Dehalococcoides mccartyi 195: one gene and its partner. The protein of the gene in region 2 interacts with the protein of the main gene of each other region in a pairwise test. Links are inferred from orthologs where the notes say so. Each region holds a gene or a part of one and is shown on either strand. Other genes may lie near its edges.

The links.
Region 1: the proteins of dnaX (region 2) and DET_RS07505 interact in binary tests that used the Escherichia coli proteins (3 or more experiments, as listed by UniProt). The link is inferred for Dehalococcoides mccartyi 195 from one-to-one orthologs.

Annotation. Positions count from the first base shown.
Region 1 is NC_002936.3:1,317,850-1,331,588, reverse strand. What follows is about bases 8,173-12,285. They hold DET_RS07505 (DNA polymerase III subunit alpha), read left to right. Parts: upstream 8,173-8,572; coding sequence 8,573-12,085; downstream 12,086-12,285. Other genes in these bases: DET_RS07495 (putative signal transducing protein), read left to right, coding at 12,069-12,285; DET_RS07510 (TIGR01906 family membrane protein), read right to left, coding at 8,173-8,426. Also shown: DET_RS07555 (RHS repeat-associated core domain-containing protein), read right to left, coding at 1-4,767; DET_RS07550 (hypothetical protein), read right to left, coding at 4,757-5,275; DET_RS08735 (hypothetical protein), read left to right, coding at 5,598-5,762; DET_RS07525 (FmdB family zinc ribbon protein), read left to right, coding at 6,645-6,860; DET_RS07520 (hypothetical protein), read left to right, coding at 7,209-7,628; more of DET_RS07510, read right to left, coding at 7,716-8,172; more of DET_RS07495, read left to right, coding at 12,286-12,323; RadC family protein, read left to right, coding at 12,301-13,116; DET_RS07485 (protease inhibitor I42 family protein), read left to right, coding at 13,139-13,522; DET_RS07480 (methylated-DNA--[protein]-cysteine S-methyltransferase), read right to left, coding at 13,503-13,739. UniProt on the Escherichia coli protein: DNA polymerase III is a complex, multichain enzyme responsible for most of the replicative synthesis in bacteria. This DNA polymerase also exhibits 3' to 5' exonuclease activity. The alpha chain is the DNA polymerase catalytic subunit.
Region 2 is NC_002936.3:533,337-543,929, reverse strand. What follows is about bases 5,583-8,547. They hold dnaX (DNA polymerase III subunit gamma/tau), read left to right. Parts: upstream 5,583-6,203; coding sequence 6,204-7,892; downstream 7,893-8,547. Other genes in these bases: recR (recombination mediator RecR), read left to right, coding at 8,222-8,547; DET_RS03095 (YbaB/EbfC family nucleoid-associated protein), read left to right, coding at 7,902-8,201; DET_RS03105 (SHOCT-like domain-containing protein), read left to right, coding at 5,583-5,967. Also shown: eno (phosphopyruvate hydratase), read left to right, coding at 1-1,209; DET_RS03130 (2-hydroxyacyl-CoA dehydratase family protein), read left to right, coding at 1,349-2,368; gap (type I glyceraldehyde-3-phosphate dehydrogenase), read left to right, coding at 2,390-3,394; DET_RS03120 (tubulin/FtsZ family protein), read left to right, coding at 3,488-4,666; DET_RS03115 (DUF2089 domain-containing protein), read left to right, coding at 4,871-5,245; DET_RS03110 (hypothetical protein), read left to right, coding at 5,245-5,529; more of DET_RS03105, read left to right, coding at 5,545-5,582; more of recR, read left to right, coding at 8,548-8,836; magnesium/cobalt transporter CorA, read left to right, coding at 8,875-9,939; DET_RS03080 (DNA alkylation repair protein), read left to right, coding at 9,941-10,593. UniProt on the Escherichia coli protein: Part of the beta sliding clamp loading complex, which hydrolyzes ATP to load the beta clamp onto primed DNA to form the DNA replication pre-initiation complex.

The DNA of each region.
Region 1 (13,739 bases), 780 kb from region 2 along the record:
GCCGGTAAACTGCTCATCAACAGGAACAGAACCGCTTCTGGTAACACCATACGGATAATACTTGGTTGAGCCAAGCGCAGTACCAGTATTGCTAGTGACCAAACTGGTGCTGTTAATACTATCCTGATGAACATACCTGAGAGTTGTACCTTGTCGTTCTGCCATCATTGTGTCCCCAAAATAATACCGAGTGGTTACCTCATCTGTGGCAAGGTTTTTTTCATAAAATTTGTTTATATACAAAATAGTTTCAATTGAGGTTATTTGTTTAATCCTATTGCCATCACCATCGTAAATAAAAGTAGTAATATCGCCACCTTCGGTAATACTAACCGGCCTATTTTCAAGATCCCAAGTCAAGGTTTGAGTGCCTCGATTGGTCATGTTGCCATTAGCATCATAGAGATAATTGGTGGTGCCTACTTGTGTTACGGCATGAGGCTGAGTGCTATAAGTGTATGAGGAACCATTCATGGCTACAATATTACCTATCTGATTATAACTGTATGAGGCAATATAAGCACCCGAAACAGCAGTTAAACGACCCAGGAAATCATATGTAAATGTTTCAGTCTGACTTGATAAAACATCTTGCCTAGTGGATACATTATCACCTGCATCCCAGGTATAGCGAGTATCCTGCAAAACATTACCACCACTCTGAGGTAAAGTTTTTATCTCCCACAGGTTACCGTAATAACCACCGGTAGTATCATAACTACCACCCAGACCATAGTAACCAAAAGTAGTTCGTAAGGTGTTGCCAAAGTTAATTTCTTTAGGCTGAGCCAGTTGGTTGTATAGCGTACTAGTTACCAAATTACCTGTAGTACTACCACTCAGGGCATAAGGTAGACCTCGTCCATTATAGGTATTGGTAACAACTTCTCCTGTAGGATATGTGATTGTTGTTATTCGGTTTAAACCATCATAAATATAAGAAGTAGCGTAATCTACGGAATCTATTGTCCGAAGTTCTTCAATGTTTCTACCCCATGAATCATAAGTCCAAACAATTGTACCAACAGCATCAGTCATACTAGTGCGCAAACCCAAGCCATAGTTACCATTGGCAGTGCTATCATAATTATAGCTGACATCGGTCATACCCAAACCTGCGGGGTATGTCTTGGAAGTGAGACGATTCAAAGCATCATAAGCATAGCTAATAGTATGGCTCAAGGCATCAGTTTGGCTGATGATGTTACCGTTATTGTCATAGCCATAGACCCAGCTTCCCATATCAGGATCCATCATACCCGTTTTACGATTTAACCAATCATAACTAATGCTTGTTATATTGTTGGAATTATCCTTAACCTGCGTAAGATTACCCAGTGTATCATATGTGTATTCAGTGGTAGCGTAAATAGCGTTATTAGCATCATATTCCACAACTTTTGTTAGACGTAAGTATGAATCGTAGTAATAGCGATGTTTATAACCGCGTTCATTAGTTACCAGTACCTGCAGACTGACTGTTGCTCTATCATAACTAACTGTTGTGGCATCAGCATTTATTTGGGTTATCAAACGGCCAAGTATATCATAGATATATGAAACAGATTTCCATGCGGTTTCAGGTGCTTTATAACCATTTATTGAGGTAGAGGCATAATCCTGAGGAACATATACTTGAGAAGTTCGGCCCCAGATATCATATTTTGTAGTTTGTTCAATGATAGTTCGTCCGGTTTCGCCCTGAGATTGTACCTGAACTACTCGACCGATACCGTCAAAGTATTGGCTTTGCCATATAGTGGTTGTTGAATTTATTCTGGTAATAGTTTTGAGGTGTTGCTGGTTAATAGTACCCCAGTTATTATATTGGTACTCTATACTGGGAAGAGTTTCCGTATCACCGGGTTTTACTACTTTGGTAATGCGCTTAAATGTATCAAAATAGCAGGTGGTTGTTTGTCCGTTAACATCCGTTTTAGTTAAAAGATTATCAGTACCTGGATCAAATGTGTAGCTTTCAGACAATCCGGTTATTGGATAAGTCTTAACTGTAGGATAAGTATTATATGTTGTTTCATATTCCCAACTGGTAATATTTCCATTAGGATCCTGCTCTGTTAGTACATTACCAAAGGTATCGTAGGTATAATAATTGCTAATTGAGCTCGAGCCATCTATAAAGGATTCCTTACGAGTAAGGTTTCCTTGGGTAGGTGGGGTAGTGTAGTCAGTATTGTTCCCGTCATAATAGTAGCGGGTTTCAGTTATTTGATTGCTATCTTTATCAAAAGTCCGCTCTCTGGCTACTAATCCTACTATATTGTCTGTGCTATTTGGATAATAATCATATTCAATATAAGATTCATCACCTATCGCATTCGGATTACCATCCAGATATTTTTTGATTACATTTCCATAGCTATCATATTCATATCGTTCCTGATTATAGTGATTGGAACCGCCTGTACCACTATATCCAATCGTGTATTTTACAAGCCGAATAATCCAAGTTCGGATAGTGTATTCGTATTTATGAATCTCATTATCACCAGTATCTGTAACATATATATATCCATTAGGAGCTACTGCTACCGATTGAGGTTGATTAAGCCCGCTTCCAATATTACTTACCCATTCTGGTATATCTGTCATTCCAGTCCCCGGAATATATTCATGGACCAGATTGTTTCCTGTATCGGCAACATATAAGTAACCTGTTTGCGAATAGAAAAGCCCTTGGGGTCCATTAAATGCAGTATCCACACCATTAAACTTGTAGGTATTGAAGCTGGCAAAACTAACTGTAGGACTATTAACAGTTGAGTAAATATGAATTCGGTTATTTCCTGTGTCAGCTACAAATAGGATGTTATCGTTGGTTACAGCTACACCCTGGGGTTGGTTTAGGGACTGTGTGCCCATATTCCAATAAAGAATTGTATTGACTAAGCTCCCTGTAGCTGTATAGATCTTGACATTATTGGCTCCAGTATTTGCAACATATATGTTTCCACCTTTTGCTACAGTAATACCTTGGGGACGAGTCAGACCAGTAATTAAATTGCTTACGAAAGTCCCATCTATAGTGTATTTTTGAATAGTATTGGCATTGGTATTTGAAACAAGCAGATATCCATCATAAGTAAAAGCTAAGCCTTGAGGTTGGTTTAAGGAATTGCCGAAGCTGCTCATAAGGATACCATTAGGATTATACTTTCGGATTAGGTTCGCATTAGTATCTGCTACATAGATATATCCATCTTGCCCAATTGCTACTGCATTCGGATTATTCAAACTGGAGATTGTATTGCTAAGTACACCACCCATTCGTAGTACTATTTCATCCAATGCCCCAGATTCAAAGTCTGAAGAAACACTTTCGGGGTATTCTTCATTAAATGCGCCGTTATACTTGCAATAGTTGTAGGAAAATTCCAGTCCGGTCAATTTTTCGGCTAGAATCGAACCAGTTGTATAAAAATTATGATTAATAAATCTGTTAGTTTCGGGTATCTCTCTGACTGAACTAAATCCTCTGAATGGAGCATCCCAGCCATAACCGGAGTAATAGGGTCCGCCACTATAAACATAGTTCGTAACTTGACTCACGCCTATACCGCTGTTTACAGTCTTAGTTGCAACGCATTCTCTAGTCCATGTATCGTATGTGGTGTTAGCCGGTGTTTGGACATAAGTAAAAGCCACATACCCACCATAGCCGCTATTAACCTGTGTAAGGAATGGCCATGATAAGGAAGCAGCATTGCCAGGATTGCCACTATAGGTGGTTTCATATGTACGCCTATATACCTGTTTATTCGTATAAGTGAAAGTTGTTGCTGGTAAAGAAGATACGCCATCAGCACCTTTTTGGATGATGGAGTTAAGCTTGATAGTACCAGAATAATATATGCCACCATATTGACTGGAATTATATGAAGCTGCAGTAACGGTATAAGCAAAGCTATATTTGCGAATCAGGGTAGCGCCTATGCTCACTTCAATGGCGTCCAGCTTACGATTTTCCATAACCTTGGGAGCTGGATTGGATCCATAGCTTTTAGGATTATCCAAACGAATATAGCCATCAGTTGCATCATTCTGGTCATATGATGATATAAAATGAATTACAATATCGCCATAAGTCAGATACTCTGGATAAGCTGATCTTACCCATGTATCAGGTGAAGTGCCTTTTATATCTTGGATATAGCTGACTGTTGCTTCATTTCCATTGGTATCCCTTATAATACTTAAATCCCAGCGATAACTTCCACCATCTGCACTGGTCAGGTATTGTACCGCGGTAGATCCAGTGCTACCACCAAATTCATAATAGTAGCCATTTTTATCATAGACTTCCCAAATATCCCCAGAGCGGGTTATCTTTAGAAATTCTTGTGGTTTGGTATAGTAATTTATCCCATCACCTGTTACGAGTTCATACGAACCATTGTTGAATTCGAGGAAGTATTTGTCAGCAATTGGTTCGTGAGTTATTCGGCCAAGGCTCAAACTCCATCCAATACCCACCCAAGAGCCAAGCGACCGTTTGTTTTTCATCTCATCTACAGAACCACTATTGTAGATTAATTCAATCTTGGGTTTAAAACCGCCAGGTCCGGCAGGAGTGTCAATTGAGTAGCTGTAAATCGATGCACCAGATTGTAGCCCGACCTGAGAATCCATAACCATGCCCGGCCCAGATATAAGAGGATTTGCCAGCTCTCCATAGTGGCTAAAATGATTAAGATAAGCTGTCAATATGCCAGTCTTTTTATCAAATTTACTCGATTCAACAGGCACCCAGGATTAATTCTTTTTCATCTAAATAGCATAGCTTAAGTGAATCTAAGTCTAAACCATGTAATTCTTCTGGGGTATGCTTGATCGTTATAAGAAGCTGTTTATCGAATTTATTAACAATTGTATCTGTAGCTTCAATTCTAGCAGTAAGGTCTACTACATTTACAAATCTAGTTCCTGTTGATCCCCATGGAATATATTCATCCATGTTTATTTGGACTTGGCCAGATACAGCACCAGCCGGAATTTGCAGACTTATTTTTTCACTAGCTGAAATCAGTATAGAACAGGATTCAGCTAATGCGTTAATTGTGGTTCGTTGTGGAGGTACCGGTATGACAGGTATTCTCTCCTGATTGTCTATGTAATGAATGATATCACTACCATCACTAGACCCGTCATCCGCAGCATGTAGAGAAATAGGAGGGACCATTTCAAAAAGAAGAATAATTGAGATGATAACACCGATAAGAGGAGTGAGTGATTTCAGAAACTTGGGCACAAACATAGTTGCCTCCGATTGACTCTTTGTATTATCCGAACAATATAGGCAAAATTATAACAATAAAGATATATTTGTCAACTATAATACAAATAATGTATAAATAATAGAAATAAATGACTATATCTACGTATCTATACCATGGATCACCCTAAGCATTTGCTATACGGTAAGGAACCTGATATTGCATCTAAGAGTAAATTGGATAAAATATGTTGTTCAATAAAACGATAAATATTTAAAGACCATAAAGGTAAATACGTCTATCTTATTGTTTTAAAGTAAGTTAAATAATAATAAAGTGCTCGATGGACTGAAGGAGAAATAGATGAAGAAAATCCGCCGGAGCTTTTGGGTAATATTAGGCATTATTTTTATGGTACTCGCAGGTATATTCCCTCGCTTTGATTCGGAATTTGTAATTCTTGCTCTATTTAGTTTCGCAGGTGCACTAGGTTTGTTAAATTTCTGGGGGGGGAATAAAAAAACCTAAAATAGTTTGAAATAAACTAAATATCAAAATCCTTTTTTTCCATAGATCATACTTTTGTTGAATAAAACAGCGTTCCGACTGATTAGATTGATAAGATAGCGTCATGTCATGATTGAAGTAGACCCAAATAGCGACTAGTTTTCAAACTCCCTACCAAATTCGCAAAGATATTGTGATAGAGGTATATGCTCGAATATGCTTATGATGAGATATCAGCATAGAAACTACTCTTCAATTAACATTTAGATTATGTTGTTTTGAGAATGGAAAGATCATCAGCCGAAAAAGTTTAGTGCCAAATTAGTGCCATTTATAAAAATAGCCCCCATGACAATAACATCATGAGGGCTGTTCTACGTTTAAAAAATGGTGGGCGGTATAGGATTCGAACCTATGACCCCCTGCGTGTAAAGCAGGTGCTCTAACCAGCTGAGCTAACCGCCCGAAAGAAATATGGCGCGCTTGGTGGGACTCGAACCCACGACCTCAGCCTTCGCAGGGCTGCGCTCTAATCCAACTGAGCTACAAGCGCCGGTATGGTGCCGAAGGAGAGATTTGAACTCTCACACCTATTACAGGTACTACGCCCTGAACGTAGCGCGTCTGCCGTTCCGCCACTTCGGCCTGTCAAGTCACCAGTTGATCAGGGTTATCTGGACAACTTAAGCCGCTAGATTATACTTATTGGGATAGACTAGTGTCAATCCAGCTTCAGGAGTATCTGCTTTTAGCGGCAGGATTTATTTTGAAAATTTTAGAGTCCTGGACAATATTTAGTTTTTAAACTGTTATTGAGGCCAACTACATCTGGGATATATAGTTATGTCAGGTAAGCGTTGACTTTAAGCTCTTTTGACGATACAATTTTAGTAGGAGATAAAAATGCCAATTTACGAATATGTATGCCCAAAATGCAAAACCAGATTTGAAGACATCCGCTCTACCAGCAAGGCTGATGAGGAAGCTCTTTGCCCTGAATGCAAAACTCCCTCTGCCAGAGGCGTTTCAGGTTTTGCCTGCCGAGGTACCGGTTCCTGCGGAAGCGGCGGCGGTTCCTGTTCAAGCGGTTCTTGTTCAAGCTGTTCCGGCTGCCACTAAATTCGGTTGATGAAACTGTGTTTCGTTAAAGCTGACCGGCAAATGCCGGCATAATTCATCTGCCTATCCCAGCCAGTAATGTATTGTGTCGGTTTTTGTTTTTAGTAAAAGATCCGGATTTTCTATTGCCTTTACTCTGTACGGTGCTTAAGCGGGTATTTATTTAGTTTGCGGTTGGCAGGTACTTTTTATAAGCGGCTATCTGCAAGTTCCGTTTATCGTTATAAGATAGAGGGAAACAGATATGTCTGAAAATTACTCTGCCGCTGGTGCACCGGATGTCTTTGAGTTTTCAGAGTGTTTCAGACTGTCTTCAGGTGTGTTTCCCGGAAAGGTAAAGGATAAAATATGCGCAAGAGAGTCTTAACTATATTTGCCGGTTTGCTGATGCTAGGTTTACCCCTTTCGGCCTGTTCCGTTGACACTCCTACGGCAGGGCTTGACCAGTCTATCTCTTTCCCCCCTGGACAGAGTTGTGCCATAGCCGGCGAAGATCTGATTATCAAATTCGTAGGGGTAGTATCCGACAGCCGTTGCCCCGAGGGTGTCCAGTGTATCTGGGCGGGTGAAGTGATGGTTCAGTTGGAGATTAACTCTGGCGGCGAAAAGACCAAGTTTTACATGGTTAAAAGAGGTGCCGGAGGAGATGCGGTAGCTGATTTCGGCATTTATAAATTCAGCTTTAACGTTACTCCCTACCCTGCAGTCGGTACAGAAATTACCAAAGACCAGTACCGACTCTTGCTGACTGTCAGTAAGGCACAGTAAGCTAGAACTGAAGTTCTGTATTGTTTATCACAGGTGTGCAATGTAGCATCTTGAAAAGAAACGGCGGGGTTTACCGCCGTTTGGCTATTAAAAAGGCAGGTCACTCCTGGAAGGTTTTCTTAGTAGCCAGCCGCCGGCCACAAGACTGACTGCCAATACTCCGATTAAAATGCCCAGCATAAGGGCGCTGTCTTCCCAGAACCCTCTGGGGAAAAACATTACCAGATAGTCTTTGGCGGGGTCTAACAGCCAGAAGTCATTGCTGAAACCAAGCAGGTGCAACCGGGTGAAGAAAGTCTGGAAATCCAGCATGGCTATAAGCCCGATGCCGCCTAATAACAAAAGGCTGAACACTCCTCCCTGAATAAGCACTATGCCGGCTTTTTTTACCCGCCCGGCCTGTTTTTTCAAGTATAGGTAAAGGAAAAATCCTCCGCCAAGTAACAGGCAGATGCCCAGAGCCAGATAATTCAGGCGGACAAGCCCCTTTACATCTTTTAAGTGAAGTATTTCCCGTTCTTTGAATACGGTTACGTCTACCCCGTCTTTTTCCAGATGTAGGTCTATATATTCCTCGCCGTTGTTAAAGTAACTAATAAGGGTAGATGCGGCTGTTTCTAGTTGGGCAGGGGTAAAGCCGGTTTTTTGGCTGATTTCGTACTTTTCAAAACCCTTTTCATACAGCCATCGGCAGTTTATAAGTATACTCAGGGTCAGGGTGAGTATTATCAGTGGGATAAGGAGTGTGGCTAAGGTTTTCCAGACATTATATAAAAATCTTTTCAATTCTGGTTTCATGGCTGTATTTTACACTCTTATCTACGAAAAATGCACCTTCAAACCTTGAGGTTGTCTGTTTGAGGTTGTTTTAAGCCTTGAAATGACTTCTCACCTGCATACCTCAAATGGCAGGGCTGTGTTATAATCTGCCCTTAGGAAAAGCTATGTTTTGTCATCTTCATGTCCACACCGAATTCAGCCTGCTGGACGGCATGTGCCGTATTTCCCAGCTGGTAGCCCGTGCCAAAGAACTTGGCATGGAGGCGCTGGCTATTACCGACCATGGTACTATGCACGGTATTCCCCGTTTTTACAAAGAGGCCAAAGAAGCAGGTATAAAACCGATACTGGGCAGTGAATTCTATTTGGCATATGGTGACCGTACCGCCAAAACAGCGGCAGATAAAAACTATTACCATCTGGTGCTGCTGGCTAAAAATAACAAAGGCTATCACAACCTTATCCAGTTAAGTTCACGTTCACACATAGAGGGTTTTTACTATAAACCCCGGATAGATAAAGAGCTGCTTGAAAAATATTCGGAAGGGCTGGTCTGCCTTTCGGCCTGTCCTTCGGGGGAAGTACCCCGCCTGATATTGGAAAACCGCTTTGACGAAGCCAGAGAGGCCGCTCTTTGGTACAAGAAAACTTTTGAAAACTACTATATAGAAATCCAGCGCCACCCCATGCCGGATTTGGAAAAGATAAACAGCGTCCTTATTCCCATGGCACGGGAGCTTGATATACCTTTGGTGGCTACCAATGATACCCATTATCTGGATAAAGAAGACGCCCCTTATCATGACCTGCTGCTTTGTATAGGCACAAATGCGCTGGTCAGTGACGAAAAACGGATGAAGATGGAGGGTGATTATTTTTACCTGAAATCACCTGAAGAAATGGCGGAAGCCTATCAGGATATACCGGATGCTATTGAAAACACCGCCAAGATAGCCGAAATGTGCAACGTAAGCCTGGATTTCGGGCGTTTGCACCTGCCGGAGATAGATATACCTGCCGGTAAAACCCCGGATGAGTATCTGGCAGACCTGTGTTATGAGGGGCTGCCCAAATTTTATCCTGATGCCAGCCAGGAGATACTTGACCGCCTGAAATATGAGCTGGATGTTATTAAAACCACCGAGTTTGCCAATTACTTTCTGGTTACCTGGGATATTATCCGTTTTGTAAAAGAAAAGGGTTTGTATTACGGCGTCCGCGGCAGCGCCGCTTCGTCTATAGTGCTGTACTGTCTGGGTATTACCGCCCTTGACCCTATTAAATACAAGCTGGTTTTTGAGCGTTTTCTGAATATTGAACGCAAGGAAATGCCTGATATAGACATGGACTTTCAGGATGACCGCCGCGAGGAGGTCATTGAATATGTGGTGGGCAAGTACGGGCGTGACCATGTTTCCCAGATTATTACCTTTGGTACGCTGGGGGCAAAAGCGGCGGTGCGGGATGCGGGGCGGGCGCTTGGCATGGCCTATGCGGATGTTGACAGGGTAGCCAAGGTCATACCCTTCTCCCTTCACATGACCCTGGACAAGGCTATGGAAGAAAGCACCGAACTGAAAGATATGTACAATCAGGATTCGGTTGTCCGTAATCTGGTGGATGCCGCCCGCAAGATAGAGGGGCTTTCCCGCCATGCTTCCACCCATGCCGCCGGGGTGGTTATTTCCAAAGACCCGCTGACAGACCATGTACCCCTGCAGCGCCTGAGCAAGGAAAATAATCTGGGTCTGGTCATGACCCAGTACACCATGGAAGATATTGCCAAGATTGGCTTGCTCAAAATGGATTTTCTGGGGCTGGTCAACCTGAATATACTTGGCAAGGCCTGTGCGGTTATTAAAGAATACACCGGGCAGGATATTGACCCCCTGGCCATACCCCTTGACGATGTAAAAACCTTTGAGCTGCTGGCGGCCGGCGAAACGGTGGGTGTTTTCCAGCTGGAAGGCACGGGTATGCGCCGCTATATCAAAGAGCTGAAACCGACCGTGTTTTCAGATATTGGCGCTATGGTGGCTTTGTACCGCCCCGGCCCTATGGAACAGATACCCCGTTTTATCAAATCAAAACACGGGCTTGAGCCTATCACCTACCCCCACCCCGCCCTTGAACCCATACTGGAAGAAACTTACGGTGTTATTGTTTACCAGGAGCAGGTGCTGTTTATAGCCCAGACCTTCTCCGGCTATACCCTGGGACAGGCGGATATACTCCGCAAGGCCATGGGCAAGAAGATTGCGGCCGTTATGCAGAAACAGAAAGCCAATTTTATTGACGGGGCTTTGAAAAACGGCTATACCCCTGAAATAGCCGAAGAGGTGTTTGCTCTGGTTGAGCCCTTTGCCGGTTATGCCTTTAACAAGGCTCATGCCACCAGCTATGCCCTTATTGCCTACCAGACAGCTTACTTAAAAGCCAACTATCCGGTGGAATACATAACCGCCTATCTCCAGGCATTTTGTGATGTGACTGAAAAAGTGGTAACTGCCGTTACCGAAGCCCGCCATATGGGGATAGAGGTGCTGCCGCCGGATATCAACCGCAGCGGGGTTAATTTTGAAATAGAGCAAAACGAAGACGGGGTTAAGAAAATCCGCTTCGGGCTGGCGGCGGTCAAGAATGTGGGGGTGGCGGCGGTGGAACCGATTGTGGCAGAGAGAAAAGCCAACGGGGAGTATCTGTCTGTTGAAGATTTATGCCGCCGGGCGGAAGGGTCATCACTTAACAAACGGGTAATGGAAAGCCTGGTCAAAGCCGGGGCACTGGACAGCCTGGGTGACCGGGGGACTCTCCTTTTCAATCTGCCGAATATACTTTCCCTGGCTCAGCGGGAACAGAAGCTGAAAGATTCAAACCAGACTACCATGTTTGACCTTTTCGGTCAGCAGTCACCCATGCCCATGCCCAGTCTGGAGATGGCGGAATCCCCGGTTACCACCCGTGAAAAGCTCCAGTGGGAAAAAGAGCTGGTAGGCATATTTATATCTGAACACCCTTTCACCCCGTATGCCAGTGCGGCTCAGGAGGTAACTACCGCCCTGTGCGGCCAGATAGATGAGGAACTGGATAACCAGCCGGTAACGGTGGCCGGTATGGTGGCTTCGGTGCGGGTTTCGGCTACCCGCGAAGGCAAACCGTTTGTAATGGCGGAAATAGAAGATTTGGTGGGGCGGGTGGAAGTAGCCGCCTGGCCTAAAGTATATGCCGCAACTAAAGCCCTCTGGGAGGAGGGGAATATTCTATTAGTGGAAGGTAAAGCTGTGGTTCGTGGAGACAGGGTATCAATTCATGCGGAAAAAGTAAGCCGGTATCAGCCGGAAACAGATAAAAAAGCGGCTCCGGTATTTATAAACGCTCCCCAGCCGAAGGCGGAAGACAAAGAGCCCCCGGCTCCCCAGCTGCAGCGGCTGGTGGTATGTATCCAGCAGACCGAAAATGAGGGCCGGGATATTGACTGCTTGAACGAAGTAGTTGAAATACTGAAGCAATACCCCGGTGAAACTGAGGTAAGGCTGTGCGTGGTAAATCACGAACGGGTTTTCATATTGAAAATGCCGGATATCTGGGTATACTATTGTCCGGAGCTTAAAAGCAAGCTTGCCGCCCTGGTGGGCAGTGCCAATGTGAGGCTGGAGAATAATGCCCCAAGCGGATAAACTGGAACTGGCCGGGGTAGCCCCCAACCAGATAGTGGCGGAAATGTGGCAGGGTTTTCTGGAGGGGGAGGGTATTCCCTCCACTCTGGGAGCGAAGCAGGTGTTTCCGTATCTGGGTATAACTTTGCTGCCGGTCAGTCTATATGTTTTGAAAGAGCACCTTACTCAGGCCAAAGAGATATTGGCGGATTTGCAAGTGCAGAATGAAGAGCCGGATGAACCCGCCCAAGAAGACTGAGGATACCCCATCTGTTTCAACCGCTAATCCGAACGCCGGGCATCGCCAGCGTCTGCGTGAGCGTTTCCTTAAGGCCGGTCTGGACGGGCTGAATGATTATGAAGTGGTAGATCTGCTGCTTACCTTAGGGACTCCCCGCCGTGATTGCAAGCAAGCGGCCAAAGAGGCCATAAAACACTTCGGCAGCCTTAGGGCGGTGCTGGAAGCCTCCCCTGCCGAACTTTCAAGCATAAAGGGAATAGGCGAGGTCAACTCCATGGCCCTTACCCTTATCAGGGAAGTATCCCGGCGCTACCTTAAGGACGGGATTATGGAAAAACCGGTCTGCAATACCGCCCAGCAGGTGTTTGATTACCTGTATTGCGCCATGCGGGGTCTGAAAAAAGAGGTTTTCAAGGTAATATATCTGGACAGCCAGCACCGGGTGCTGGAGGTGGCAGACCTTTTTAGCGGAACAGTGGCCAGCGGTTGTGTTATCCCCCGGGAGGTGATTGGGGCGGCTATTTCCCAAAATGCCTCCGCCCTTATTTTTGTTCATAACCACCCTTCCGGTAAGACCGAGCCTTCGCAGGCAGATAAAGACCTGACCCGTGAGCTGGTGTATGCCGCCATGGTGATGAAAATACGGGCTTTAGACCATATTATTATCGGGGATAACTGCTATTTCAGTTTTGCGGCTGCCGGTCTTATGGGAGAGTATGAAACAGGTTTTTTAAATTTGAAACTGAAACATGTTTCCGAAGCAAAACGTCATATATACCGGGCAGAACTGTTCGGGGGAAACCCGGAGTAAACCCAGGCTTAAGGGGTGGAAAATGAAGAAATCTGCTGTTTTGATACTTAGTCTGGTCTGCACTTTCAGTCTGGCTTTTTCCGGCTGCAGTCCGGAGGTCAAAACTTATACAGATGCGGATACTCTGATTGAATGCCGGGCTGGGGATGAGTTTATAGTGGCTTTGCCGGCTAACCCCACTACTGGTTATAGCTGGGAATTTCAGTCTGCCAGCTCCAAAGTATATCTGGTTGAAAAAACCTATACGCCGGATGATGCGGGCAATACTGCAGTTGGCGGCGGCGGAACCGAATATTTCCGTCTGAGGGCCTTGGATACAGATGAGACCGAGCTTTGGTTTTATTATTCCCGCCCGTGGGATTCCGTACCGGCTGATACGCTGGTTATCAACCTGAAGGTTTCCTAGTCTCCAGGGTAAGCAGCCAGCATTTTATATTGGTGCCCCCGTTAAAACCGCCTGTTTTGCCGTTTGCGGCAATCACCCTGTGGCAGGGTATCAGTATAGGTACGGGGTTTTTATGGAGAGCCTGCCCTACCGCTCTGGCGGCTTTGGGGCGGCCTATCCGGCGGGCTATCTGACCGTAACTGGCAGTTTGACCGTAGGGTATAAGGGCGCAGGTCTT
Region 2 (10,593 bases):
GTTTTATCTGACGGCTCTTTCGGCCGGGCGGCTGTACCTTCGGGTGCTTCTACCGGCAGCCATGAAGCCGTGGAACTGCGTGACGGAGACAAATCCCGCTATAACGGGCTTGGCGTACAAAAGGCAGTTACTAATGTAAACACCGCCATTGCTAAGGCCATATCCGGTTTCAAAGCATCAGACCAGCAGGGGCTGGATAACCTTTTGATAGAACTGGACGGCACTCCCAATAAAGCCAAGCTGGGGGCTAACGCCATGCTGGCCACTTCACTGGCAGTTGCCCATGCCGCAGCTGCATCCTGCCATATGCCTCTTTACCGTTACCTGAATAACTGTGACGAATATATCCTGCCCGTACCCATGTTCAATATATTAAACGGCGGCAAACACGCCTCAAACTCCACTGACTTTCAGGAGTTTATGGTAATGCCCACAGGTGCCAAAAGCTTTGCCGAGGCACTCCGGATGGGTACCGAGGTTTACCACAGCCTGAAAAAAGTGCTGAAAGGTATGAACCAGAATACTACCGTGGGGGATGAAGGCGGTTTTGCCCCTTCCCTACCCACCAATAAAGATGCGGTGGAAGTCATACTGAAAGCCATTGAAAAAGCCGGCTACCGCCCCGGTGAAGATATATTCATAGCCCTTGACCCGGCTTCAAGCGAACTTTATCAGGACGGCAAATACACCCTGGCAACTGAAAATAAAACCCTCAGCAGTGCCGAAATGGTGGATTACTGGTGCGGCTGGGTGGAAAAATACCCCATAATCAGTATTGAAGACGGCCTTTTTGAAGATGACTGGGACGGCTGGAAAATGCTTACTAAAAAAATCGGCAGCAAGGTGCAGCTGGTGGGTGACGATTTTTATGTCACCAATATAAAGCGGCTGGAGAGGGGCATAAAAGAAAACGCCTCCAACTCCATACTTATTAAACTTAACCAGATAGGCACCTTGTCTGAGACTATTGCCGCTATCAAAATGGCAAATAATTCCGCCTGGACAGCAGTGGTCAGCCACCGCAGCGGAGAAACCGAAGATACTACTATTGCAGATTTGGCTGTGGCCATGAATGCCGGCCAGATAAAAACCGGCGCTCCCTGCCGTGCGGAACGCACTGCCAAATATAACCGCCTGCTCCGTATTGAAGAGGAACTGGGCGGAAAGGCCAAATACCCCGGCAAAGAGGCCTTTTTCAACTTAAAATAATTATAAAAGGATATAGAAACCCTCTGGATGCAGCCGGCAGCCGGTGAAAACCCGCCCGAACTGCATCCGCAGGGTAAAGCTTTAAAGATATGCCAGATGCCATATGGGATAAAAAATTTTTCATAAAATGTGAGCTGTTTTGAAAAATAACGAGCACCCCAAATACATCGGCATTACCACCACTGTACCCATAGAAATACTGCTTTCAGCCGGTTACAGCCCGCTGGACCTGAATAATATTTTCGTTTCAGATACAAATCCTGACAGGCTTATCCGCTTGGCTGAAAAAGACGGCTTCCCCTTAAACTGCTGTGCCTGGATAAAAGGCATTTACGGTGTCTGCCTGGATAAAGGCATCAGTGAGGTTATCTGTGTAACCAGCGGTGACTGCTCAAACACCCAGATGCTAAGGGAAGTTTTAAACCTAAAAGGTATCTGCACTATTCCCTTTGACTTCCCCACCGAACCCAACCCCGCGGAGGTAAAAGCATCTCTGTCAAAACTGGCCCTCAGGCTGGGCACTACTCTTGAGGCGGCTGAAGAATGGCGGAAAACACTTAGTCCCGCCAGAGAACTGGCACACAGGCTGGACTACCTGTGTTATGCCGAAAACAAAGTATCCGGTTTTGAAGACCACTACTGGCTGGTATCCAGTTCAGATTTTAATAGTGATTATGTAAAGTACCAAGCCGACCTTCAGAAACTCCTGAATACAGCGGAGAACCGCACCCCTTACCCCCCGACCGAACTACGGCTGGCTTATCTGGGTGTGCCTTCGGTATTCGGGCAGGAGCTTTACCCTTACCTTGAGCAAAACGGAGCCAGAGTGGTGTTTAATGAAATCCAGCGGCAGTTCAGCCTGCCCAAAGGCGGTGCTGATATCTCCCGGTCTTACACCGCTTATACTTACCCCTACCCCATGGAATACCGCTTAAGGGATATCCGGACCCAGCTCACTAAGCGCCGCATAGACGGCATAATCCATTATGTTCAGGCTTTCTGTCATCGGGCTATCGGTGATATTATATTGAGGCAAAAGCTGCCGCTTCCCATGCTCACTCTGGAAGGCAACGCAGATTTTCATTTAAACCAGCATCAGAAAACCCGGCTTGAGGCCTTTTTGGATATGCTTAAGGCCAAAAAACAGATAAACCTATAATTTACTTGAAGGGGGATTATTATGGTAACCAGAATCGGCATTAACGGATTCGGGCGAATCGGGCGTATTACCCTAAGGACTATTAACCAGTACCACCGCGGCGAACTTGAAGTAGTAGCGGTAAATGACCTGGCCGACAATAAATCCAACGCCCACCTTTTAAAATGGGACTCAACCTACGGCAAATATCCCGGTACAGTTGAATCTGATGACTGCTCTATAATAGTAGACGGCAAACCCATCAAGGTTTTCAGCGAACGTGACCCCATGCAGATCCCCTGGGAGACCGCCGGAGTAGATTTGGTGATTGAATCTACCGGTTTGTTTACCGATGCCGCCAAAGCCTCCTCCCACCTTCGCGGCAGTGTTAAGACTGTGGTCATTTCAGCCCCGGCCAAGGGTGAAGATATCACCGTGGTTATGGGTGTAAACGAAGAAAAATATAACTGCAATACTCACCGTGTTATCTCCAATGCCTCCTGCACCACCAACTGTGTCGCCCCCCTTATAAAGGTACTCCATGATAAATTCGGGGTTAAAAAAGGTTTCATGACTACCTGCCATGCCTATACCAATGACCAGAAGATACAGGATATGTTCCACAAGGATATCCGCCGGGCCAGAGCCGCCGCGGTCAATGTTATCCCCACCACTACCGGAGCTGCCAAAGCAGTAGCTTTGGTGCTGCCCGAACTTAAAGGCAAGCTGGACGGCATTTCATTCCGCATACCCTCTGCCAGCGTTTCACTGGTGGATTTTGTGGGTGAACTGGCCAGAAATGTAACCGTAGAGGAAGTAAACGCCGCTTTCAAGGAAGCCGCCCAGGGCAAGCTGGCCGGAATACTGGAATACTGCGAAGAGGAGCTGGTCAGCAGTGATTTCAAGGGCAACCCTGCCAGTTCCATCATAGATGCCCCCAGTACTATGGTGCTGGACGGCAATATGGTAAAAGTACTTTCATGGTATGACAATGAGTGGGGTTACTCCACCCGCCTGGGAGATTTGATAGCTTACATCTCCAAATAAATTTTAAACTAATAACTGGGGCGGATTTAAACGTAAGTTGTTGACATGCTAAAGCTATTAGTTTAGAATTTAGCCCGATTAACGGAGGACAAAATGAAATTAATTGTAATCGGTCTTGGGCAATGCGGCAGCCGCATAGCGGATGAGTTTGCCCGTATGGATAAAAGAGCCCGCTCCCAGCGTAACGTGAGTATCTGCCCGGGAGTGTTCGCCGTAAACACCGACCAGGCTGACCTTTCAGGTCTGGTCACCATCAAACCTGACCACCAGCACCGCATACTTATCGGCGGGCGTAAAACCGGCGGCCATGGGGTAGGTAAAATAAATGAACTGGGCGCTGAAATTGCCAGAGCAGATGCCGACAAGGTTATAGATGCCCTGCGCACCACCAAGCGTTTTTATGATGCAGACGGTTTTCTGGTTATTGCCGGTGCGGCCGGCGGTACCGGTTCAGGTTCGGTTTCCATTATCGCCCAGCATATCAAAGAGCGCTACATGGACAAACCGGTTTATGCCCTGATAGCCCTGCCCTTTGAGCATGAGGAGAAAACCGAAGAGCGCACCGTCTACAATACCGCTGTCTGCTTAAAATCAATCAGTTCGGTTGCAGATGCGGTTATACTGGTGGAAAACCAGCGTTATGTCCGCAAGGATTTTTCACTCCGCTACAACCTTTCCAAGATAAACTCCCTGATTGTTGAGCCTTTCTGGGATTTGCTGTGTGCCGGTGAAGAAAAGAACTCCAAGTACATCGGTGCCAAGACTATGGATGCCGGTGATATCATCCAGACCATTTCCGGCTGGACGGTTATCGGTCACGGCAAGGCCCGCGTCCGCACCTTGACCCTGCCCTTTGATAAAACTGACCATTTCCGGATGAAGAGCGTTTCCAACTACAAGGGTATCCGGGCTATGGATGAAGCCGTAAGTGAGCTTTCGCTCAAGATTGACCCCCGTGATGCCGGACGGGCGCTGTTCCTTATTTCCGCCCCTGCCAAAGAAATAAATATGGATATCATAAAAGAACAGGGTGACTGGCTGCGTGAGATGGCACCGAATGCCATTATCCGCAACGGTGACTACCCCCGCGAAAAAGACACCATGACTGTAACCGTTATCTTCTCAGAGCTGTCGGACCTTGAGAGGGTACGCTACTACTACAACCGCTCCACCAGCATGATGCCCGTAATCAAGCAGCGTCAGGCTGACCTGGCGGACAGGCGGCGAGATATTGATGAACTCAGCAGAGATATTCCTTCCCTGCTTGAATAACCATTAAAACACCACGGCACTTTGACGGCTTCGGAAATTCCGAAGCCGTTTTTTATTGCCCGCAGCTACCCATCTGCCCGCCGATAAATATTATTAATTCATACCCCCTTGCTATATTAATTTTTTTAATTTACATATTGACTTTTTTAATTTTTAACCATATAATACTGATATAAGTTAAATAACTACCCGGAGGTGCACAATATGGCAAAAGACTGGCAGGAACTGACCAGGCTCACCCAGGGAGCAACCATAACGGTTGAGCGGGTCAAACTGGCATCTTCAGGCATTGCCATTGAGGGAAGCTTTGAGCTGCCTGCTCTGGCCAGACTCTCTGCTGAAGACCAGGTGTTTGTAATGGCCTTTGTAAAATGCCACGGCTCTATAAAGGACATGGAAAAGTTCTTCGGTATCAGTTACCCCACCGTGAAAAACCGCCTGCAGCGGATAGGGGCAAATTTCAGCTTTGTTGAAAACTTTCCCACCCCACCCGCAACCAACGAAGATGATAATGTACTGGCAGAACTGGAAAAAGGCGGAATCTCAGTAGACGAAGCTCTAAGGAGGTTGCAAAGATAATGTACTGGCCACCTATGCTTCTTTGGGCGGGAATACCATTCGGCAAGGGCGGCGGAAGCTTTCCGCTGATACTGCCGCTGTTCCTGATATATCCCATTGTACTGGCACTAATGATTGTATTTGCACCTTTCATGCTGCTGGCTATATTACTGACCTGGTCAAGCGGCAGAGGCCGCTTCCTCTTGCTTATCGGCCCATATTCATACCGCTTGTGGTGTGCCCTCAGGGGTATGAATGCAGATATCCGCGACAACAAAACACGTATAAAAGTACAGTTTATATAAGGGGGAATATTAAAAATGTCTGAAAATGCTAAAAAAATACTGCAAATGCTTTCCGAAGGCAAAATAACCGTAGACCAGGCCAATAAACTGCTTGAAGCGCTGGGTAATGAAGACTCAAAACCCGCCCCGGCTGCCGCTATAACTGCCAAAGGAGTACCCAAATACCTGCGGGTAATAATAAACGGCACTGACGAAGACAGTAATGCCAAGGTCAATGTGCGCGTTCCAATGGCTCTGTTGAGAGCCGGAATCAAGCTGGCATCCATACTGCCGGCAGATGCTACCAACGAAATAGACCATAACCTTAAGGAAAAGGGGGTCAACTTTGATTTCAAGAACCTGCGTGAAGAGGATATTGAACCCCTGATTGAGGCTATGACCGAGATGGAGGTAGACGTAGACAGTGAAGGCAGCAAGGTAAAGGTATTTACCGAATAAAATAGAAAACCAGCCTGTATACCAGGCAACCAAATGCCGGAAATAACTTACCGGGTAAATAAAAAACGGCTAAAAAACACAGGGTGCAACCGGAAAACCAGCCGCCGTCTGCACCCTGCCCGTATATTACACCCCGAATATCTTCCCCGCCTGGCAAATCAGCGGGGATTTTTCATACCTTGTAGCTAAATATCTGCCCGAAATTGCTTTGGAGAATAACACTTTTAGGGTATAATATGGCAGATATGACCTGTCAGGTATTTTACCGCAAATGGCGCCCCCAAACTCTGGCTGACCTTGTCGGCCAGGAACACGTTGCCCACACCCTGAAAAATGCCCTTTCAAGCGGGCGTATTGCCCAGGCCTATCTTTTCTGCGGCCCCAGGGGTACGGGCAAAACCAGTACCGGACGCATTTTGGCCAAAGCGGTAAACTGCACCACCAACCAGGGCAAGGGTGAACCCTGCAATACCTGCCCCATGTGTTTATCCATAACCGAGGGCAGCTCTATGGACGTAATCGAAATAGATGCCGCTTCCAATACAGGGGTGGACGATATCCGTGAGCTTAAAGAAAAAGTCCAGTACGCCCCGGCACTGGCGAATTACAAGGTTTATATCATAGATGAAGTCCATATGCTTTCAAACAGTGCCTCAAACGCCCTTTTGAAAACGCTTGAAGAACCCCCGCCCAGGGTTATATTTATACTGGCCACCACTGAAATCCACAAGGTACTGCCCACCATTATGTCCCGCTGCCAGCGGTTTGATTTCCACCGGGTATCCCTTTCAGATATGAGCCGCAAACTGGAAAAAATAAGCCAGGCAGAGGGCATAAATATAGAACCCGAGGCTTTAAAACTGATAGCCCGTTCAGCCGGGGGCAGTTTCCGTGACGGTGAAAACCTGCTTCAGCAGATAGCCACCACTTACGGTACCGAAATAAGCCTGCCCCAGGTGCAGGCGGCTTTGGGTATCAGCGGGGATGAACGCATAAAAACCCTGGCGGAAAATATACTTAAAAAAGACATCAAAAACGGGCTGCAAACCCTTAATGCCGTTGTGGCGGACGGGATTGATTTAAAACAATTCCGCCGTGAACTGCTGGATTACCTCCGCCAGATTATGCTCCTAAACAGCGGGGCGGAAGGCAGTTTGGAACTTACCGCAGATGAGAAAAAAGCCCTGCAAAAAGTATCAGCCATAACCAACCTGGAGGGCATTACTAAAGCTATAAAGGCCTTTAGCCAGCTTGATTTCAGTTCAGATACGGCCTCCAGCCTGAGTTTTGAGCTGGCACTGGTAGATGCTTCGCTTAATCCGGATACTGCACCGGCTACTATACCCCCCCAGGCCAAATTACCAGCCCCTAAAACTGAAAAACCGGCGGTATCTAATGAGCCGCCGCAGAAAGAAGCCAAAGCAGAAATCCAGGATAAAACCAAGAATGCTTCAGAACCGGCCGCTGCCTCCAGAACCGGGGCTAAAGAATCTGCCCCCAAACTTACCAGAACGGCTATACCTGTTGAAGAAAAACCCAAATACACTGCCCCCGCCCCGCCCAAAGAAGAAGAAAAAGTGCTTATAGGGGCCGGGGATGTGATTGAACAGCTAAAGGTCAGCTGGAAAAACATACTTGACCAGGCACCGGACAACCTTAAACGCTCAGCGGCAGTAGCCATACTACGCAGCGCCGGTGTCCGCCCGGTCTCTATAGAAAAAAATGTGGTCACTCTGTCTTTTAAATACAAATACCACAAAGACAAGATTGAAGAACTGGAAAACCGCAAGGTTACCGCCGAAATTATTTCAAATTTCGTAGGCAGGACATGCACTTTGGTATGCATATCCGAAGCCGAAACCAACCATTTGGTCAAAGAAGCCCAAAAACTGGGAGCCCAGATTATATCAGTGGAGGAAAAGTAAAGCGTGAACATGAACATGATTAAGCAGGCCATGGAGCTTAAGTCTAAGCTGGACAAAGCCCAGAAAGAACTGGCAAAAGTAATAGTGGAGACTGAAAGCGCCAAGGGTGCTATCAAGATAAAGATGAACGGCCAGCAAAAAATACTGTCCCTAAGTATTTCACCTGACATCATCAACCCGTCCAAACCCAAAGACCTGGAAAATGCCCTGACTAAAGCTTTCAATGATGCTTACGAAGAGACTAAAAAAGAAGGCTCAAAGCAGATGCAGGGACTGATGGGGGATGTTAAAATTCCGGGTCTGATGTAATATTTCGGCAGGAGACTTTGTTGAAGGATACTTCTTTACCGTCTACAGCCGGTGCAGTAAACAAGCTTATAGATTCGCTGGGCAAACTCCCGGGCATAGGCCCGAAAAGCGCCCAGCGGCTGGCTTTTTACCTGATGAGGGCGCCTGAAGAACAGGTTCTGACTCTTTCAGATACTATCCGCAGTATCAAGAACCAGATAAGCCAGTGCCGTATCTGCTTTAACGTGGCTGACAGTGAGCTTTGCCCAATCTGCCAGAATACCAAACGCGAAGCAAACAAGATTTGCGTGGTGGAACAGCCGCAGGATATTTTGGCACTGGAACACGTGGGCGTTTACCGAGGCTATTACCATGTACTGCACGGGGCTATCTCCCCCACCGAAGGCATCACTTCCCAAAATATACGCATCAACGAACTTATGAGCCGCCTGAATGACGGGCAGGTAGATGAGGTTATTTTAGCTACCAACCCCACCACCGAGGGTGAGGCTACCGCTATGTACCTTTCGCGCCTGATAACCCCGCTGGGTATAAAAGTAACCAGACTGGCACGGGGTTTACCCTTTGGAACCGAACTGGAATATGCTGATGATGTAACCTTAAGCCGGGCCATGGAGGGACGCCAGAACTTTTAGTTTTCCTTTCCTGACTTGAGCCCGAAAGGAGGCAGGCTATGACCAGACAATCTAAAAAATACTCCCAGAAGGCAGGTATGCTGCCAGGCTCAGTAGTATTTATAGGCGAAGGAAAGACAGAGCCAGCCAGCCTCAGCCTTAGCTCGTATACCCCGGATGCCTACCAGCCGCTGCCTTTAAAAACCCTGGCGGACTGCAGTACCCAGGTTAAACAGTCCGGCGGCATAGTCTGGGTAAAGGTCAGCGGGCTTCAGGATACTGCTATGGTGGAGGAACTGGGCAAATGCTTTAACCTTCACCCCCTTACCCTTGAAGACGTGGTCAATACTGAGCAGCGTCCCAAACTGGAGGACTACGGCAATTACCTCTTTGCCGTTATCAAAGCACTTCACTGGGATTCCGAGCTTAAGAAAACCCGCTCAGAACATATCAGCCTGATACTGGGTAAAAACTTCCTGATAAGTTTTCAGGAACACCAGAGTGATATTTTTAACCCCATTCACCAACGTTTACAGTCAGATAACGGGCGGATTCGGAAACTAGGGGCAGACTATCTGCTCTATTCCATACTGGATATAATAGTAGACGGCTATTTCAGTTTGATAGAGGGCTTCGGAGATTATCTGGACGAAATAGAAGAACAGCTTCTATCCTCCCCATCCTCCCAAACACTCAAACAGATTTCAGAGGCCAAAAAAGAAATGCTCTTTATCCGTAAATCTATCTGGCCGGCCAGGGAGACCGTGGCAGCCATTGAACGCAGTGAAACGCCCCTGATAGATAAAAGCAGCCACATATATTTCCGTGACATTTATGACCACCTTATCCAGCAGATAGATACCGGCGAAACCTACCGGGATATGCTTTCCAACATGATAGATATTTACCTTTCCAGCCTATCCAACCGCATGAGTGAGGTCATGAAGGTTTTAACTATATTCGCTTCCATTTTTATACCCCTGACCTTTATCGTAGGCATATACGGCATGAATTTTGATATCCCAGAGCTCCGCTTCAGTTGGGGGTATCCCGGTATACTTTTATTCATGCTAGCCATAGCTTTAATATTAGTATTGTTTTTCAAGCGGAAGAAATGGCTTTAAATTGTCAGACACAAACATCCGGATAGAATACAACACACTCATAAACCGGCTTAAATCACTGGCCAATGCGGATAATGTGGCTGGTATGGCCCGCTTCGGTATATCCAGCGCCAATACCCTGGGAGTGAGCGTAAAAGATATCCGCCCGCTTGCCAAATCCGCCGGGCATAATCATGCCCTGGCACTTTTACTCTGGGATTCGGGTATTCATGAAGCCCGTATAATGGCCAGCCTGATTGCTGAAAGCAAAAAGGTCAGCCAAGAGGAGATGGAAAGCTGGGTCAAAGACCTGGATTCATGGGATATCTGTGACCTGTGCTGCAACAACCTTTGGTCAAAAACCCCATTTGCTTACGAACAGGCCTTAGCCTGGACCTACCGCCGGGAGGAATACGTCAAACGGGCGGGTTTTGTATTACTTACCGCTTTGGCAGTCCATGATAAAAAAGCGGCGGATGAAAAATTTATCTCCTTTTTCCCCCGCCTGCTGGCAGAAGCATCTGATGAACGCAATTATGTAAAAAAGGCGGTTAACTGGGCACTCCGCCAGATAGGCAAACGCAATCTGAGCTTAAACCAGGCCGCTATAACTCTGGGGCAGGAGATACTGGATTTAAATACCAGAAGCGCCAGATTTATAGCTACAGACGCTTT